Regions from separate parts of the Cryobacterium sp. RTC2.1 genome, predicted to be linked through region 2. Evidence: predicted binding sites of a transcription regulator. Region 2 holds the regulator's gene; each other region holds the start of a gene.
The links. Region 2 encodes HrcA, which represses chaperone genes, less so after heat shock. Its sites were predicted from a motif close to TTNGCACTCGNNNNNNNCGAGTGCNAA; they were not measured.
Positions count from the first base shown of each region.

Region 1: groES (co-chaperone GroES) is a predicted target of HrcA. The motif match lies at 4,831-4,857, and genes of this name have one in related genera.
Region 3: groL (chaperonin GroEL) is a predicted target of HrcA. The motif match lies at 1,620-1,646, and genes of this name have one in related genera.

Region 1 is NZ_JASJXJ010000020.1:2,598-8,712, reverse strand. It holds gene tsaB (tRNA (adenosine(37)-N6)-threonylcarbamoyltransferase complex dimerization subunit type 1 TsaB) at 1-160, shown strand, start outside; gene rimI (ribosomal protein S18-alanine N-acetyltransferase) at 161-700, shown strand; gene tsaD (tRNA (adenosine(37)-N6)-threonylcarbamoyltransferase complex transferase subunit TsaD) at 697-1,764, shown strand; gene QN357_RS04475 (DUF4190 domain-containing protein) at 1,908-2,381, shown strand; gene QN357_RS04470 (hypothetical protein) at 2,467-3,048, shown strand; gene QN357_RS04465 (hypothetical protein) at 3,100-3,507, shown strand; gene QN357_RS04460 (class I SAM-dependent methyltransferase) at 3,568-4,782, opposite strand; gene groES (co-chaperone GroES) at 4,933-5,229, shown strand; gene rarD (EamA family transporter RarD) at 5,391-6,115, shown strand, end outside.
Region 2 is NZ_JASJXJ010000042.1:14,476-20,590, reverse strand. It holds gene QN357_RS07600 (DUF1990 family protein) at 1-149, shown strand, start outside; gene hemW (radical SAM family heme chaperone HemW) at 152-1,378, shown strand; gene QN357_RS07590 (DUF4870 domain-containing protein) at 1,390-1,758, opposite strand; gene QN357_RS07585 (DUF4870 domain-containing protein) at 1,840-2,259, opposite strand; gene hrcA (heat-inducible transcriptional repressor HrcA) at 2,430-3,443, shown strand; gene dnaJ (molecular chaperone DnaJ) at 3,506-4,618, shown strand; gene QN357_RS07570 (16S rRNA (uracil(1498)-N(3))-methyltransferase) at 4,623-5,396, shown strand; gene QN357_RS07565 (HIT domain-containing protein) at 5,421-5,810, shown strand; gene QN357_RS07560 (PhoH family protein) at 5,911-6,115, shown strand, end outside.
Region 3 is NZ_JASJXJ010000047.1:418-5,579, reverse strand. It holds gene groL (chaperonin GroEL) at 1-1,575, opposite strand, end outside; gene QN357_RS08135 (DUF3048 domain-containing protein) at 1,705-2,715, opposite strand; gene QN357_RS08130 (cold-shock protein) at 2,875-3,078, opposite strand; gene QN357_RS08125 (LytR C-terminal domain-containing protein) at 3,303-3,878, opposite strand; gene QN357_RS08120 (DUF3263 domain-containing protein) at 3,948-4,262, opposite strand; gene msrB (peptide-methionine (R)-S-oxide reductase MsrB) at 4,522-4,923, shown strand; gene QN357_RS08110 (nitroreductase family protein) at 4,927-5,162, shown strand, end outside.

The DNA.
Region 1 (6,115 bases), on a different contig from region 2:
GGGCCTGGTCCGCGCGGACGCCGTGACCGTTCCGGCCGCCGACCTCGGCAGGGTCGCTGAACTGCTGCTGGCCAACGACCGTGCCTTCGCGACCGACGCCGCCTTCTACCTGCGCTCGCCCGACGTCACCCTCTCCAACGGTCCGAAACGGGTGAGCTGAGTGACCTGGCAGCTGCGCCGCGCCCACGCGGGCGACCTCGACGGCATCATGGCCCTCGAGACCCGCCTCTTCGAGAACGACGCCTGGTCCGCGGAGGGCATGCTCCGGGACGTGACCGACCCGGACTGCTACTACCTCGTCGCGGTCCCGCCGGACGAACCCGACCGCATCGAGGCATACGCGGGGCTGCTCGCGCCGCGCGGGGCGCTCGAGGGCGACATCCAGACCATTGCCGTCACCGAGACGGCCCGCCGGCACGGTCTCGGCGGCACCCTCGTGCAGAGCCTCGTCACCGAGGCCCGCAAGCGAGGCATCCGCGAGGTGTTCCTCGAGGTCCGCGCCGACAACCCCGGCGCCCAGCGGGTCTACCTCCGGCTCGGCTTCGAGGAGATCGGTGTGCGCCGCGGCTACTACCAGCCGGACAACGTCGACGCGCTCGTGATGCGACTCGCAGTGCCGCCCGCGGAGGCGGCGCTCGCCGCGCCCGACCCGGTGCAGTCCCCGACCGACCCGACGGATGCCGCGGAGGCGACCGAATGAACCGCGACAACCCCCTGGTGCTCGGCATCGAAACCTCCTGTGACGAAACCGGCATCGGGATCGTCCGCGGAAGCCGGCTGCTCTCCAACACGATCGCCTCATCGATGGATGAGCACGCCCGGTACGGCGGCGTCGTACCCGAGGTCGCGGCGCGCGCCCACCTCGAGGAGCTCGTCCCGATGATCCGGGCGGCGACCGAGGACGCGGGCATCCGCCTCGAGGACGTCGACGCGATCGCCGTCACCTACGGCCCCGGCCTGTCCGGCGCGCTCATGGTCGGCGTCGGCGCCGCGAAAGCACTCGCGATCGCCCTCGGCAAGCCGATCTACGCGGTCAACCACCTCGTCGGCCACGTCGGTGCCGACGTACTCCAGACCGACGCCGATCCGGGCACGGAGCCCCTCGAATACCCGACGATCGCCCTCCTCGTCTCCGGAGGGCACACCTCGCTCCTCCTCGTGCGCGACCTCATCTCCGACGTCGAACTGCTCGGCGAGACCATCGACGACGCGGCGGGGGAGGCCTTCGACAAGGTCGCCCGCATCCTCGGCCTGCCATACCCCGGCGGCCCGCAGATCGACCGCGTCGCGCTCGGCGGCGATCCGGCGTACATCCGCTTCCCCCGCGGCCTCAGCCATCACAAGGACATGGAACACCACCGCTACGATTTCTCCTTCTCCGGGCTGAAGACCTCGGTCGCCCGCTGGGTCGAGCAGACCCGCGACGCGGGGGAGACCGTGCCGCTCGCGGACGTCGCGGCGAGCTTCCGCGAGGCCGCCATCGACATCCTGCTCACCAAGGCCGTCGCCGCGTGCACAGACCTCGGGGTGCCGCGACTTCTCCTCGGCGGCGGGGTGATCGCGAACGCGCGGCTCCGCGAGCTCGCCGTCGAGCGAACGGATGCAGCAGGCATCGCCCTGCGCATCCCGCCGCTTTCGCTGTGCACCGACAACGGCGCCATGATCGCCGCGCTCGGCGCCCAGCTGATCATGGCGGGTCACGAGCCGTCCACCCTCGACTTCGGTGCGGATTCAACGCTCCCTGCTTCCGTCATCCAGGGCTGAAAACCGCGTCCCATCTCCGGTTCCTATGCATCCGCGATACGCTGGACGCAACAGACATGGCGCGTCATGGGCGTTGACACCCGTTCAATGAGGGTGCAACTATGGCACCGCCAGCTGATCGAAGCCCAAAGGAGCCGTTAGTCATGACCGACCCGAACCAGCCTCCGGTAACCCCGCCCCCGGTGAACCAGCCCCCGATCTACCAGGCGCCCGCCGCGCCCGAATACCAGGCACCCGCCGCGCCGGCGTACCAGGCACCTGCCGCTCCCGCGTATGGCGCACCGGACACGTACGGTCAGCAGCAGTACGGCCAGCAGCAGCAGTACGGCCAGCCGCAGGCGTACGGCCAGCAGGCCTACGGCCAGCCCCTCGCTCAGGACAAGTACAACGTCCTCGCGATCGTGTCGCTCGTGTCGGCGTTCTTCGTCTCTCTCGCCGCGATCATCACCGGCCACATCGCCCTCAGCCAGATCAAGAAGACCGGAGAAAAGGGCCGCGGGCTCGCCATCGCCGGCCTCGTTCTCGGCTACCTGGGCATTGTCGCCGGCATCATCGGCGCGATCCTCTTCATCGTGCTGATCAGCACGGCCTCGACCAACGGGTACTCCAGCTACTGACCCACTGGATCGTCCCTGCCGGCCTGTCGTCACGACTGACCTGCCATCACCGTTGACCCGTCAATGAAGTGGAAAGGAACAGCTCATGAGTGATCTGAACGCCCCTGGTGCCTCGGGAATCCCTCCGGTTCCCGAGGTTCCGCAGGTGCCCGACGTGCCGCACGTGCCCGAGGTTCCCGAGGTCCCGCAGATTCCGCGCGGCGAGTCCACCGTGGCCGCTGCAGGGCCGCCCGGAACGCAGCCCGTGGCATCCGGCGGCGATGGGTTCGCCGGTCCGCCGTTCACGGATCCTCCGACCGCCGGTCCAGCGCCCGGCGGTCCTGCCTCCGCCGGACCGCCGTCGCCCGGTTACGGGTATCCGTACCCGCCCGCCCCGGGGACGCAGGCTCCGACCCGCCAGCCGCTGCTCAGCATCCTCTCGCTTGTCGCAGGTGTCGTCGGACTGCTGGGCCTCCCGATCGCCTTCATCCCCTTCGTCGGCGGGGTGCTCACCCTGCTGCTGCCGGCCGCGGCCATCGTGCTCGGGGCGCTCGGTCGCACGAGGGAACCGCGCGCACGTGCCCTGTGGCTCACCGGCCTGATCACGGGCATCGTCGGCGTCGCCCTCTCCCTGCTGAGCATCGTCGTCTGGATCATCGTCTTCGCAAGCGTGCCGAGTACCTACTAATATCGCTGAGAGCCCGTTCCCCGGGCGAAGTGACCGGACCGGGAGGCCGCAGTGACGGATGCACGACGTCCCACCGCCGGTGACGACCTCCGTTTCGAACTGACGCGCCCGCCGGAGGAGGTCACCGGCGAACTCGACTACGCGTCGACCGTCACGGCTCCCACCGAATGGGTGCCGTACGTCTACACCGAGTCCGAGCTGCGCGCCCTTGCGCGCAGGCGCGCCCGCTCTCTCGCGTCCCTCTTCTTCGGCGCCGTCGGCCTCGCCGGCGCCGTCTTCGTGGTCTGGACCGCGCCGCTCTCACTCGCGGCCGTCGTGCTCGCCGTCTGGGCGAGCCGCACCGAACGCGCGGCCGTCGCGATCTGGGCCTGGGGCCTCGGCACCGGTCTCGCGGGCCTCGTCATCGCCGCCGGCTGGATCGTGTTGATCAGCCAGGGCATCAGCCCCATCCCGCACTGAGCTCCCGGCGTTGAGTGCCCGGCGCCGGGTGCCCGGCGCCGGGTGCCGGGCGCTGAGTGCTCAGTGCGGCGGCTGCACCCGCTCCACGAGCAGAGCGAGCCTGCGCCCGCCCGCCCGGGTGAGCACGAGAGTGGCCGACTCGGACCCGTGCAGCTTCAGCCGGGTGCGCAGCACGGCCGGGTCGACGTCCACGCCGCGCTTCTTGATCTCGAGAGTCCCGATCCGACGCTCCTTGAGCGCGAGCCGGAGTTTCTTCTCGTCCACCGGCAGCGACTCGAGAACCCGGAACGCCGTCGCGAACGGGGTCTCGTGCAGCGACTCTGAGCTCAGGTATGCGATGCCCTCCCCGAGCATCAGCGCGTCCATGCTGCGGGCCAGGTCGCCGATCAGCCGCGCCCGGATCACGGCGCCATCCGGCTCATACAGGTAGCTCCCGGGCACGCCCGCCTCACCGGGCACGGTCTCGACATCCGGACTGTCCGCGGCCGCGGTCAGCTCGTGCCGGCCGTCCCTGCCCAGGAGCAGGGCCGAACGGCGGATGCCCTCGCGAGCGAGAACGCCGAACCAGAGTCCCATCTCCACGAGCTTTCCGTCCACGGACACCCACTGCGCTTCCGCGGCGGCGGGAATGGCGTCACGGTCGTGACCCGGACCGAGCTTCACTCCGATCGGCATCCGCTCGCTCAGCCCGAAGACGAAGTCGAGGTTCGGCGAATAGTCTTCCGGGCGGGTCAGCCGGGAGGTATTGCTGTGACCGGCCGTACGGCGGGCCGGGTCGAGCCAGGCAGCGTCGAAGCCGGTGAGGTCGAAGGTCTCCGCGTCGCCGTGCACGACGGCGGCATTGTCGAAGGGGGCGAGGTTGTAGCTCGCGACCGTGGCCGTGACCTCGTCCGTGTCCACGGCGGTCACCTGGATGTCGAGCGCGGCGAGGGCCATCGAGTCGCTGCCGATCCCGCTGCCGAGATCGGCGACCCGGTTCAGTCCGGCAGCGGCGAACCGGCCGGCGTGCAGCGCGGCGACGTTCAGGCGGGTGGCCTGTTCGAGACCGGCCTCAGTGAAGAGCATCCGCCCGGCGAAGTCGCCGAACTTGGCCACGGCCTTCGCCCGCAGCCGCGATTGGCCGAGCACAGCGGTCACGAGTCCCTGCGGGTGGCCGGCCTTCCGCAGGTCGCTCACCAGCCGAACCACATCGGAGGCGTTGTCCCAGGGCGGAAGCGAGTCCAGCAGGCGCAGCCCCTCGGGGGACAACAGGTCAACAAGCTCGGAGCGTTCCATTGTCCAAACGATATCAAGCCATGGCCGCCGCGCCCGGAACGCCCGAGTCTGGCACTCACGTTGCGTGAGTGCCAGAAGCGCCCTAAACTCGCTGTTAGCACTCTCGCTGTGAGTCTGCCAACCAAGTCTTAGCTAAGAAAGAGGTCAACCGTGTCGGTCTCCATCAAGCCGCTCGAGGATCGCATCGTCATCAAGCAGGTCGACGCCGAGCAGACCACCGCATCAGGTCTGGTCATCCCTGACACTGCCAAGGAAAAGCCCCAGGAGGGCGAAGTCGTCGCCGTCGGCCCCGGCCGCATCGACGACAACGGCAACCGCATCCCGCTCGACATTGCCGTGGGCGACAAGGTCATCTACTCCAAGTACGGCGGAACCGAGGTCAAGTTCGGTGGCGACGACCTCCTCGTCCTCTCCGCACGCGACGTGCTCGCCGTCGTCGTCCGCTAGGGATTCGTTCCAGGCGCCACGCACGACCGCAGTACACGTACGAACAACACAAAATCCCGGATGGCCTGATCATCCGGGATTTTGTGTTGCCAGGTCCGCCCGAGCGCGGCCCGCACCACCCAACACGTCCAGGCAGGGCACGCCCGCGAAGGGAAATCGTTGTGAGCAGGACACGGAGCCAGTCGGCCGAACCGACCAGCGGACTCGCCTTCGCGATCTCCGCGTACGGCCTCTGGGGCCTGCTCCCGCTCTTCTTCCTGCTGCTGCACCCGACGGGACCCTTCGAGGTCGTGGCCTGGCGCGTGCTCTTCTCCCTGGTCTTCTGCCTCGCCCTGATCACCGTCACCCGTGGCTGGCCCGCCCTGCTCACAGTCCTCCGCCGCCCGAAGACGGTCTGGGTGATGGGCCTGGCCGGCCTCCTGATTTTCGTCAACTGGCAGACCTATGTCTTCGCGACGCTGACCGGGCACGTGGTCGAGGCCGCCCTGGGCTACTTCATGAACCCGATCGTCACGGTGCTGCTGGGCGTCTTCGTCCTGCACGAGCGGTTGCGGCGCATCCAGTGGATCGCGGTCGCGATCAGCGCGGCCGCTGTGCTCGTGCTGACGCTCGGCTACGGGGCACTCCCGTGGATCTCGCTCGTCCTCGCCCTGTCCTTCGGGTTCTACGGGCTGATCAAGAAGAACGTCGGACCCGGCGTCGGCGCGCTCACCGGCCTCACCCTCGAGACCGCCTGGCTGATGCCGATCGCGGTCGCGGAACTCCTCATCGTGGGCGCCGTCACCGGGCTCACCTTCGGCACCGTGTCGCCGTGGCACACCGTCGGCCTCGTCTCAACGGGCGTCGTGACGGCCGTCCCGCTGCTGTTCTTCGCAGCCGCCGCCCG
Region 2 (6,115 bases):
AGGCCGATGACTCCGTCTGGCTGACGATCCGGGCCTTCTCACGTCCGAGCACCTGGTACTACCGGCTCGCCTGGCCGATCGTCCGCATGCAGCAGGCCAAGTACACCGCCCGCTACCTGCGCGCCCTGCACCCGGTCGGCGCGGTCTGACGATGGGCAGCGCCCTTCCCCTCGGCGATCCGGCACCGCGCGACGGCCTGCTCCCGGCATCCGCCGCCGTCGGGGCATCCGAGCGCGACTTCGGCGTGTACCTGCATGTGCCGTTCTGCCGGGTGCGCTGCGGCTACTGCGACTTCAACACCTACACCGCGACCGAGCTGCGCGGAGCGTCCCAGCACGACTACGCGGGCCAGGCCGTCGCCGAGGTCGAGTCCGCAGGGCGCATCCTCCGCGACTCCGGGGTTCCGGACCGGGAAGCCGCGACGGTGTTCTTCGGCGGCGGCACCCCCACACTCCTGCCCGCTGTGGACCTGGTCCGGATGCTCGACTCCGTCCGCGACACCTGGGGCCTCGCGGACGGCGCCGAGGTGACCACGGAAGCCAACCCGGACTCCGTCGACGCCGCCTACCTCGACACTCTCGCCGCCGCAGGCTTCACCAGGGTCTCCTTCGGCATGCAGTCCGCCGTGCCCCGGGTGCTCGCGACCCTCGAGCGCACCCACGACCCGGAGCGCATCCCGCTCGTCACCGGGTGGGCCCGCGATGCCGGGCTCGACGTCAGTCTCGACCTCATCTACGGCACGCCGGGGGAGACCCGTGCCGACTGGCGCGCGAGCCTCGAGCAGGCCATCGGCCTGTCCCCGAACCACATCAGCGCGTATTCGCTCATCGTCGAGGACGGCACGAAGCTCGCAAGGCAGATCCGCCGAGGCGAACTCGCCCCCGTCGACGAGGACACCCAGGCCGAGTTCTACGAACTCGCCGACGAACTCCTCGACGCGGCCGGCTACGGCTGGTACGAGGTCAGCAACTGGGCGACGGATGCCGCGCACCGGTCCAGGCACAACCTCGCATACTGGCGCAGCCAGGACTGGTGGGGGGTCGGACCCGGTGCGCACAGCCACGTCGGCGGCGTGCGGTGGTGGAACGTCAAGCACCCCTCCGCATACGCCGACCGGATCCTCGCCGGGGACTCACCTGCCGCAGGGCGCGAGACCCTCGACGACACGACCCGCGAGGTGGAGCGGGTCCTCCTGCTCACCCGCATCCGGGAGGGCATCCGGATCGACTCGCTCTCGCCGCTCGGTCGCCGCGAGGTCGCCGGTCTCATCGCCGATGAACTCGTCAACGCGAAAGCCGCCCTCTCCGGGACGGTCGAACTGACCAGGAGAGGACGGCTTCTCGCGGACGCCGTCGTACGGCGGCTTCTCGCGGATTAAGGTGCTGCGGTCTAGCTGACGAACTTGATGGTGAGCGGGTAGGTGTAGTACTCGCCCTTGTTGGCCGCGAGGGCCGCGATGATGCTGAAGACGACGCTCAAGACCCAGACGGCGGGCAGCAGCAGGAACCCGACCAGCGCCAGCGTCAGCACTCCGCTGACCACATAGGCGATGGCCAGGGTGATCTGGAAGTTGAGCGCCGTCGCCGCGTGCGCGCGGATGAACGGGCCGCGGTCCTTGAGCACGAGGTAACCGATGAGCGCGGGCACGAACTCGAAGAGGATTCCGCCCACGTGGATCAGGGTGGCCCACAAGCGTTCGTCCGACGGGTTCATCGGCGTAACGGGCTGGTAGGAATTGGCGGGGGGTGGTGTGGACATTCGGGCTCCTTGTACGCGTTATCTGGTTGTGCTGGTCCCGCGAGATACTCCGGGTGGTGTGAGGTTCCGCCGGTCGCCGCGCTACTTGATGAGACGCAGGGCGAAGGGGTAGCGGTAGGCCTGGCCGTCCTTCGCCTTCAGGAACCCGAGGATCGAGAAGATGATCGCCACGACCCAGGCGGCGAAGATGATCAGGGCACCGACGAACGGGAGGATCGAGCCGATCACGTAGAGGATGGCGATCGTGATCTGGAAGTTCAGGGCTTCCTTGCCTTCCTGGGCGGTGAAGCGACCGCGATCCTTGAACACGAGCCAGATGATCAGGGAGGGGAGCGGGCCGATGATGCCGCCGAGGTGCGCGAAGGACGCCCACTGGCGGTCCTCGGTCTCGGTGAGGGGAGCAGCGGCAACGGGTGTGGGTGCTGCCGGCTGGTATGGCTGCTGCGGGGGGCGCTGGCCCAGGTTCGGATCTTCGCCGTTGTTACCGGTTGAATTGCTCATCATCGTGCCTTTCCGTGCGGATGGAGGACCGTTACAAGACTCAAGGTACTGCGCCCAATCATCCGCTAGCAATGGGGGTGTCCCCGTGTGTCGCGATATGATTGGCAGTCAAACGCCGTGAGTGCCAAAGTCGCCGGCACCCAGTCACCCGGAAAGGAGGCGATTCAGTCATGGTTTCGGATCGCAGCCTCGAAGTTCTGCGGGTCATTGTTCAAGACTACGTCGCCTCGCGCGAGCCCGTCGGGTCAAAAACCATCGTTGACCGGCATTCCTTCGGAGTGTCGGCGGCGACCATTCGCAATGACATGGCTCTCCTCGAGGAGGAGGAGCTCATCATCGCCCCGCACACCTCCTCAGGGCGGATCCCGACCGACAAGGGGTACCGGCTCTTCGTCGATCACCTCGCCGATCTGCGCCCGCTCTCCGCAGCGCAGCGCCAGGCCATCGAGACGTTCCTCGGGCAGTCCGCAGACCTCGACGAGGTTCTCGCCCGCAGCGTCCGGTTGCTCTCCCAGCTCACCCACCAGGTCGCGCTCGTGCAGTACCCCTCGCTGTCTCGTGCGAGGGTGCGCCACATCGAGCTCGTGGCGCTCTCGGAGACCCGGCTCCTGTCCGTGCTGATCACGGATGCCGGCCGGGTCGAGCAACGCGTGATCGAGCTGCCCCGGCCGCTCGAGGAGCAGCTGCTGGTCCGCCTCCGCGCCCGCCTCAACGCCGCCGTGGTCGGCCTCAGCATGAGCGCAGCAGCGATCGCGCTCACGGATGCCGCCGACCTGGCCGGCGAGCAACCGGACGTTGTCTCCCTGGTCACCCTCACCCTTCGCGACCAGGTCGGTGCGAACCGGCAGGAGCGGCTGGTGATGGCCGGCGCCGCGAACCTCGTGCGCACGGAGGAAGACTTCACCGGGAGCATCTATCCGGTGCTCGAGGCCATCGAGGAGCAGGTCGTCCTGCTGCGCCTCTTCGGCGAGATGGCGACAGACCAGCATGGGGTGTCGGTGAGTATCGGCAGGGAGAACGCGCCATTCGGACTCTCCGAGACCAGCGTGCTGACCAGCGGCTACAGCTCGCAGGGTGGAGACCTTGCCCGCCTCGGCGTCCTGGGCCCCACCCGGATGGACTACTCGAACAACATGGCGGCCGTCCGTGCCGTCGCCCGCTACCTGTCCCGCCTGCTCGAATAGGCGAGTCCCTCGACCAGCCCCCACGCCGCACACCTACGAAAACAGACCTAGGAGAGCCAGCTTTGGCTGACCATTACGAAGTACTCGGCGTCGCACGCGATGCCTCCACCGACGAAATCAAGAAGGCGTACCGTCGCCTCGCCCGCCAGCTCCACCCCGACGTGAACCCCGGCGCGGATGCGTCTGAGCGGTTCAAGCACGTCACCCACGCCTACGACGTGCTGAGCGACCCGAAGCAGCGCGACAACTACGACCACGGCGGCAACGGCCGTACGGGCGGAAACGCCGGGTTCGACGGCAACTTCGGCAACTTCGGCGACATCTTCGAGACCTTCTTCGGAGGGGGCGGCGGCAGCCGTGGACCGAGGTCTCGCCGCGAACGCGGCCAGGACGCCCTGATCAGGGTCGAACTCGACCTCGACGAGATCATTTTCGGAACCCACCGCGACCTCGAGGTCGACACGGCCATCGTCTGCGCGACCTGCAGCGGAACCTGCTGCCAGCCGGGGACCGCCCCTGTCACGTGCGACATCTGCCACGGCACCGGCAACATCCAGCGCGCCGTGCGCTCCCTGCTGGGCAATGTGATGACCTCGAGCCCCTGCGGCTCCTGCCGCGGTTTCGGCACGATCATCGCAACCCCGTGCGTGACCTGCCAGGGCCAGGGCCGTGTCCGCGCCCGCCGCACTGTTCCGGTCGACATCCCCGCCGGCGTCGACACGGGCCTGCGCCTGCAGATGCCCGGGAGCGGAGAGGCCGGACCTGCCGGCGGCCCCAACGGCGACCTGTACCTCGAAATGAAGGTCCGCCACCACGACGTGTTCAGCCGCGACGGTGACGACCTGCTCTGCACCCTCGACGTGCCCATGACGGATGCGATCCTCGGCACGACCACGACGGTCAAGGCCCTCGACGGCGACATCACCGTCGAGATCCGTGCCGGAGTGCAGGGCTCCGAAGTCATCACGGTCAAGGACCGCGGAGTCTCGCGCCTCCGCGGCAATGGCCGCGGCGACCTCAAGGTCGGGATCCACGTCGTGACGCCGACCAAGCTCGACCACAAGGAGAGGGAACTGATCGAACAGTTCGCCGCGAAGCACAAGTCCCCGGCTCCCGCGCTCAGTGCGGTGCAGCAGGGACTCTTCGCGAAGCTCCGCGACCGGTTCCGCGTCTAACCGGATGGCGCACTTCTTCATCGACGAGTCCCTCCGCGCGGAGGACTGCCCCGTCGGAGCCGTCGCGACCATCACCGGTGCCGAGGCCAGGCACGCGGTCACCGTGAGCCGGGTCCGGCCGGGGGAGCACCTGCTCGCCGGGAACGGGTCCGGCCTGCTCCTGGAGACGACCGTCGAGGAAGCGGAGACCGGACGGCTGGTCCTGCGGGTCGACAGCGCGCGGAACATCGCGAGGCCGAGCCCGCGCATCCGCCTTGTTCAGGCACTCGCCAAGGGCGACCGCGACGAGATGGCGGTGCAGGCCGCGACCGAACTCGGCGTCGACGGCGTCGTTCCGTGGGCGGCCGCCCGCTCGGTGACGCGCTGGGAGGGCCAGAAGGTCGCCAAGGGACGGGAGCGTTGGCGCGCCATCGTACGCGAGGCGTCCAAGCAATCGATCCGGCCCTGGCTTCCCGAGGTCGCAGACCTCACGAGCACCAAACAACTCGCCGTGCTGGCGCGGGGCACGCGGATGCTGCTCCTCGAGCCCACCGCCGACATCCGGCTGACCCGGTTGCCGTCGATTGACGACGCGGCCGACGCGGCCGATTCCCAGGCAACCGCGGCGCGGGACATCGTGCTCGTCGTCGGTCCGGAGGGTGGCATCGCCGCCTCGGAACTCGAGATGCTCGAAGCCGCCGGGGCCGTGCGGGTGCGCCTCGGCGACACCGTGCTGCGCACGTCGACGGCCGGGCCCGCCGCCCTCGCCGTGCTCAACGCCGCCCTCGACCGGTGGTGACCCCCGGCAGGTTAAGATAGGACCATGTCAGAAACCGGCGCAGAACCCTCCGTCTTCAGCCGCATCGTCGCGCGCGACATCCCCGCGACCATCGTCGCCGAGACCGAACGCATCATCGCATTCGTCGACATCAACCCGCAGGCCCCCGTGCACATCGTCGTCACGACCAAGACGGAGGCGTACCGCAACGTCGTCGAACTCGCCGCCGGCGACCCCGGACTCCTTGCCGAGCTCGTCGCCGTCGCCGGGCGGGTCGCCACCGAGCTTTCCGACGGCCAGTTCCGCCTCGTCTTCAATACCGGCGCCGCCGCCGGACAAACCGTGTTCCACGTCCACGCCCACGTGCTCGCCCTGAAACCGTCGGAGGACGGGGCGACCGGCTCGCTCGGGGAGGGAACACTTGGTTCCGTCTGAGCTGTCTGAGCCGTCAGAGAAGTCCGTGCCGTCCCTGCCCTCCGGTGCGCTCCCGTCCGAAACGACGGTCGAGACCCGGATCCTCATCGACGGGGTCGCCATGGTGCGCCTCCTCGGCGCGCAGGACCGGCTGCTCGGCGCGATCGAGAAGGAACACCCCGCGGTCAGCGTGCACGTCCGCGGCAACGAGATGACGCTCTCCGGTGAGCCGAGCCAGGTCGCCGCCGCCCGCCGTCTGATCGAAGAATTGCTCGTGATGATCCGCGAGGGCCGTGACCTCGCGCCGGCCGAGGTCGAGTCGAGCG
Region 3 (5,162 bases), on a different contig from region 2:
CTTTTCCGGCTTGTCGGCGACAACGGCCTCGGTGGTGAGGAAGAGTCCGGCAATCGACGCGGCGTTGAGCAGCGCGGAGCGGGTGACCTTCACCGGGTCATTGATGCCGGCGAGGAGCATGTCAACGTACTCACCGGTCGCGGCGTTGAGGCCCCAACCGATCGGCAGGTTGCGCACCTTGTCGGCGACGACGCCGGGCTCGAGACCCGCGTTGAGGGCGATCTGCTTGAGCGGGGCGTCGATGGCGACCTTGACGATGTTCGCGCCGGTCGCCTCGTCTCCGACGAGCTCGAGCTTCTCGAACGCGGTCTTGCCGGCCTGGATGAGGGCGACGCCACCACCGGCGACGATGCCCTCTTCGACAGCAGCCTTCGCGTTACGGACGGCGTCCTCGATACGGTGCTTGCGCTCCTTGAGCTCAACCTCCGTCGCGGCGCCGGCCTTGATGACGGCAACGCCGCCGGCGAGCTTGGCGAGACGCTCCTGGAGCTTCTCACGGTCGTAGTCGCTGTCGGTGTTCTCGATCTCGTTGCGGATCTGCTGAACGCGACCGGCGATGGCTTCGGGGTCTCCGGCGCCTTCGACGATGGTGGTCTCGTCCTTGGTGATGACGATCTTGCGCGCGTTGCCGAGCAGGTCGAGGGTGACGTTCTCAAGCTTGAGGCCGACCTCCTCGGAGATGACCTGGCCACCGGTGAGGATGGCGATGTCCTGCAGCTGGGCCTTGCGACGGTCGCCGAAGCCGGGAGCCTTGACGGCGACCGACTTGAAGATGCCGCGGATCTTGTTCACAACGAGCGTGGCCAGAGCCTCGCCGTCGACGTCCTCGGCGATGATGAGGAGCTGCTTGCCGGTCTGGATGACCTTGTCCACGATCGGGAGGAGGTCCTTGATGTTGGAGACCTTGGAGTTGACGATCAGGATGTAGGGGTCTTCGAAGACCGCTTCCTGACGGTCGGGGTCGGTCACGAAGTACGCGGACAGGAAGCCCTTGTCGAAGCGCATGCCTTCGGTGAGCTCGAGCTCGGTGCCGAGGGTGTTGGACTCCTCGACGGTGACGACGCCTTCCTTGCCGACCTTGTCGATCGCCTCGGCGATGATCGCGCCGATTTCAGCGTCGCCGGCGGAGATGGATGCGGTGGCCGCGATCTCTTCCTTGGTCTCGACCTCTTTGGCGTTGGCGATCAGCTCTGCGATGACCGCAGCGGTGGCCTTTTCAATGCCGCGCTTGAGGCTGATCGGGTCTGCGCCGGCTGCGACGTTGCGCAGGCCTTCGCGGACGAGCGCCTGGGCGAGGACGGTCGCGGTGGTCGTTCCGTCGCCGGCAACGTCGTCGGTCTTCTTGGCGACCTCTTTGACGAGTTCCGCACCGATCTTCTCGTACGGGTCGTCGAGTTCGATTTCCTTGGCGATCGAGACACCGTCGTTGGTGATCGTGGGGGCGCCCCACTTCTTCTCCAATACGACGTTACGTCCGCGCGGGCCGAGGGTGACCTTGACCGTGTCAGCGAGGATGTTCAGGCCACGCTCAAGGCCACGACGGGCCTCTTCGTTGAAAGCAATGATCTTTGCCATATGTGTTTCTCGTCCCTCCCGGACGTTACCAAAACGGTGATGGGTTGGCACTCAAAAGGAGAGAGTGCCAAGTCGATTCTGGCACTCAGGGGTCGAGAGTGCAAGTGAGCGCCGGGAAGCGTCGGGAGGCTATGGGACGAGTTCGACGGAGCCGGTGCCGTTCGGGATCAGTTCGATCCAGGTATTGCCCGGGGCGAGGCGAATGGTGACCCCGTTGTCGTCGATCAGCCGGATCGGGTCGGCCTGCCCGGCCTTCGACCACGTCGCGTGCACGGTCTTGCCGCCGGCGGACACCGAGCCCTCCCCCGTGCCGATCATGACGGTCTTGGGCACCTCGCCGTAGGTACCGTCGATGTCGACCCGGAGCACGAGGACGTTGGTGGCGCCCCTGCGGGCGCCGGTCGTGTCGAGGTCCGGGGCGCCCTCCTGCGAGCGCAGGTAAGCCTGTGAGGCTGTGTCCCAGCTCCAGCCGGGATAGCGCGATGCGGAGAACCGCGCGTTGATCTGGGTGATCGGGGTGCCATCGACCCCGGCGGTCGATGCCGCGATGCTGCCCGCGTACGCGAACTGCTGCACCGGCGGCGCGACAGAAGCGTTGCGCCCGACGAGTTCGGCGGCCTTCAGCACGACGTTGTGCGGGGCCTCCCTGTCGGCGACGCGGGAGAACAGGCCCGTCGTGTCGTAATCGAAGACCGAGTTGATGACGGGGGTGGCCTTCATCATGTCGACGAAGACCTGCTGTCCGCCGGAGTAAGCGACGATCCCGCCGAACGGCGTGATGATGTCGGGGTCCATCGGCCGGATCGACCGCACCGGGCCGATCGCGTCGGGTATGTCGGACTGCCAGACGCCGACGTAACGGGTCAGTCCGCCCTCGACGAGTTCCTCGAAGACGATGTCAGCCCGATCCAGCGAGATCTGGGGCCTGGCGGCCTCGTGGTTGTCGATCTTCACGGCGAGGGACGGGTTCGCAGCCTTCCCGGCCGGCACGATCGTGCCACGAAGCGGCGCGATCGCCAGCGGCGCCGGGGCGTCGACGGCAGCGGCGGTGGGTTCCACGGTCGCCGTCGGCGTCGCCGTGGTCGGCGGCTCGGTTCCGGAGCACGCCGTCATCACCAAGAGGAGGCATGGAAGAAGCACGGCACCGAAAAGTCGTGCCGTGCTTCGCCCGTGGATTCTTGCAGTTCTTTTCGCTGTCACGCCCCACACCCTAACGCGGCAAACTCGCGGATGCCGCGCGGCTCGGGGTGTTGCCCGAGATTGGGTGCGCTTGGTGTGGGTGCGCCTGATCTTTTCAGATCAGACGGGACGTACCGACTCGGCCTGTGGCCCCTTTGCCCCGGTTCCCAGTTCGAAGATGACGTGCTGTCCCTCTTCCAAAACCTTGTATCCGTGCATGTCGATGGCGGAATAGTGGACGAAGACGTCCTGTCCGCCGCCGTCGACGGTGATGAAGCCGAAACCCTTTTCAGCGTTGAACCATTTGACGGTTCCGTTCGCCATGTGTAACTCCCCAGTGCTCTGATATTTTCGGCAACCGCCCGTTGGCCGTACCGGGCCTGGCGCATGTGACTGCGTCCATCTGGTCCTACCGGTGGGATGCCCCAGGGGGCAACCGGACGAACGAGATGAGCGACCTGAGTCAAAGATTACTGAAGCCAAGAAAGAACGAAAGGGGGTTGACGAGGAGCCCCCGTGGAGTTATACAACCGGAGGCGAATGGCCGGTCAGGACGTAGGCGTGGTGCTTGACACGAAGTCAGCCCCGACGACGACCGTGAGGTCGGCCCCCGAGGTTGCGAAGTCGCTCGCGAGGAGCACCGTGGATCCCGGAAACGAAGCCGCGACCCCGCGGGCGGCGCCCTCGAGGGTCGCATCGGCGTAGTACACGGTCGTCTTGGTCACGTCTTCGGTGCTCGCGTTACTGAGCGCGCCGACGGTCCAGCCGGCCGCGGAGAGGACTTCCCCGGCAGCCTTGGCGACACCCGTGCCCTTTGTGCCGTTGAGCACGGTCACGGTGAGACTCGGATCGACCGTCGCGACGGCCGTCGGAACGGCGGTCGCGGCATCCGTCGCCGTGTCTGTCGCCGAGCTGGAGGACAGCCCGGGGATCGCGATGTTGAGTTTGTTGCTGAGCGAGGCCATCCCGAAGACTCCGAGGCCGATCAGGACGGCCGTTGCCCCCAGTGCCCACCAGAACGCAACCCAGTGGCGTCCCTTCTTTCCGGGGGCGCGATGGGCGCCCACTCGGTCGAGGGAGTGCGGCAGGTGGTCGAAGCGGTCTTTCGGATAGGTGGGAGGCATTGTGGGGCTGGGTCGATCCTCTTGTCGCGGGCGAATGGGTGGAACGTCGGGGTCGAAATCCGGCTGCGCCTAGGGGGCGGGGCTGGTTCGGTGCTCCGGAGCGCGCACTGTCCGGCGCTCCCGTGCCTGCTCACGGGCTGCACGCATCCGCTGCAGGCGTTTCACCAGCATGGGATCGTGAGCCAGGGCAAGAGGGGAGTCGATCAAAACGCCCAATAGTTGATAGTACCGGGCCGAGGACAGCCCGAACTCGGAACGGATCGCCTGCTCCTTGGCTCCGGCATGGGTGAACCAGCGCCGTTCGAAGCTCAGGATGCCGCGGTCGCGGTCGGTGAGGCCGCCCGGGGAGTCGGCGGGGTCCGGGTCACGCACGCCGTCCACCATCCACCTCTTTCACCATCGCCATTCGCTGCTCGAATCCTATTTGGCGTCGGCTATGGATTCGCTGGGCCACGCGGGTCGCTCCCTCGCCGGGAGGAAAAGTGCCCGGGCAGGCGCGGGAGCGTGCCGGTGAGCGTCCCGGTGTGAAAGTGCTGAACGGGCCCGGGAATCGGAATACGCCCCTGCCGGGCTGAGTTTAAGCTTGCTGGGAGGGTTGGCGGCCACGCTGCACTGCGCCCTCGCCCGATGGGAAGGATGAACCATGGACTACGAAGTCACGAAGTCAGACGCTGAATGGGCCGCGGAACTCGGGCCGGAGAAGTTTGCCGTACTGCGGCAGGCCGCCACCGAGCGAGCCTGGACCGGGGAGCTGCTCGACGAGAGCCGTTCCGGCATCTATACCTGCGGCGCCTGCCACGCCGAACTCTTCAAGAGCGGCACGAAGTTCGATTCCGGGTGCGGCTGGCCGAGCTTCTATGAGTCGGTGCGCCCGGAGGCCGTCGAACTCATCGAGGACACCTCCCTCGGCGTCGTCCGCACCGAGGTGCGCTGCGCGAACTGCGGTTCCCATCTCGGGCATGTCTTCGACGACGGTTTCGGCACCCCGACCGGCGACCGCTACTGCATGAACTCCATCTCGCTCGAGTTCAAGCCGGTCGACTAGACCGTGTCCACGCCGCTCGAGGCGATCGGCGGGCGGCGTTCGTCGTCCGCCGTGACACCGGATGCCCCCACGCACGACGACCTGCTCCCGCTCGTGGCCGCGTGTGCGCGCGTGGCCGACCACGGGGCCCTGCGACCCTGGCGCCTGATCGAGCTGCGCGGGGACGCCCGCACGCGGCTCGGGGCTGCGTTCGCCGCGGCATCCGCACGCCTCGCTGCTGAGGCCGGTGCGGAACCGCC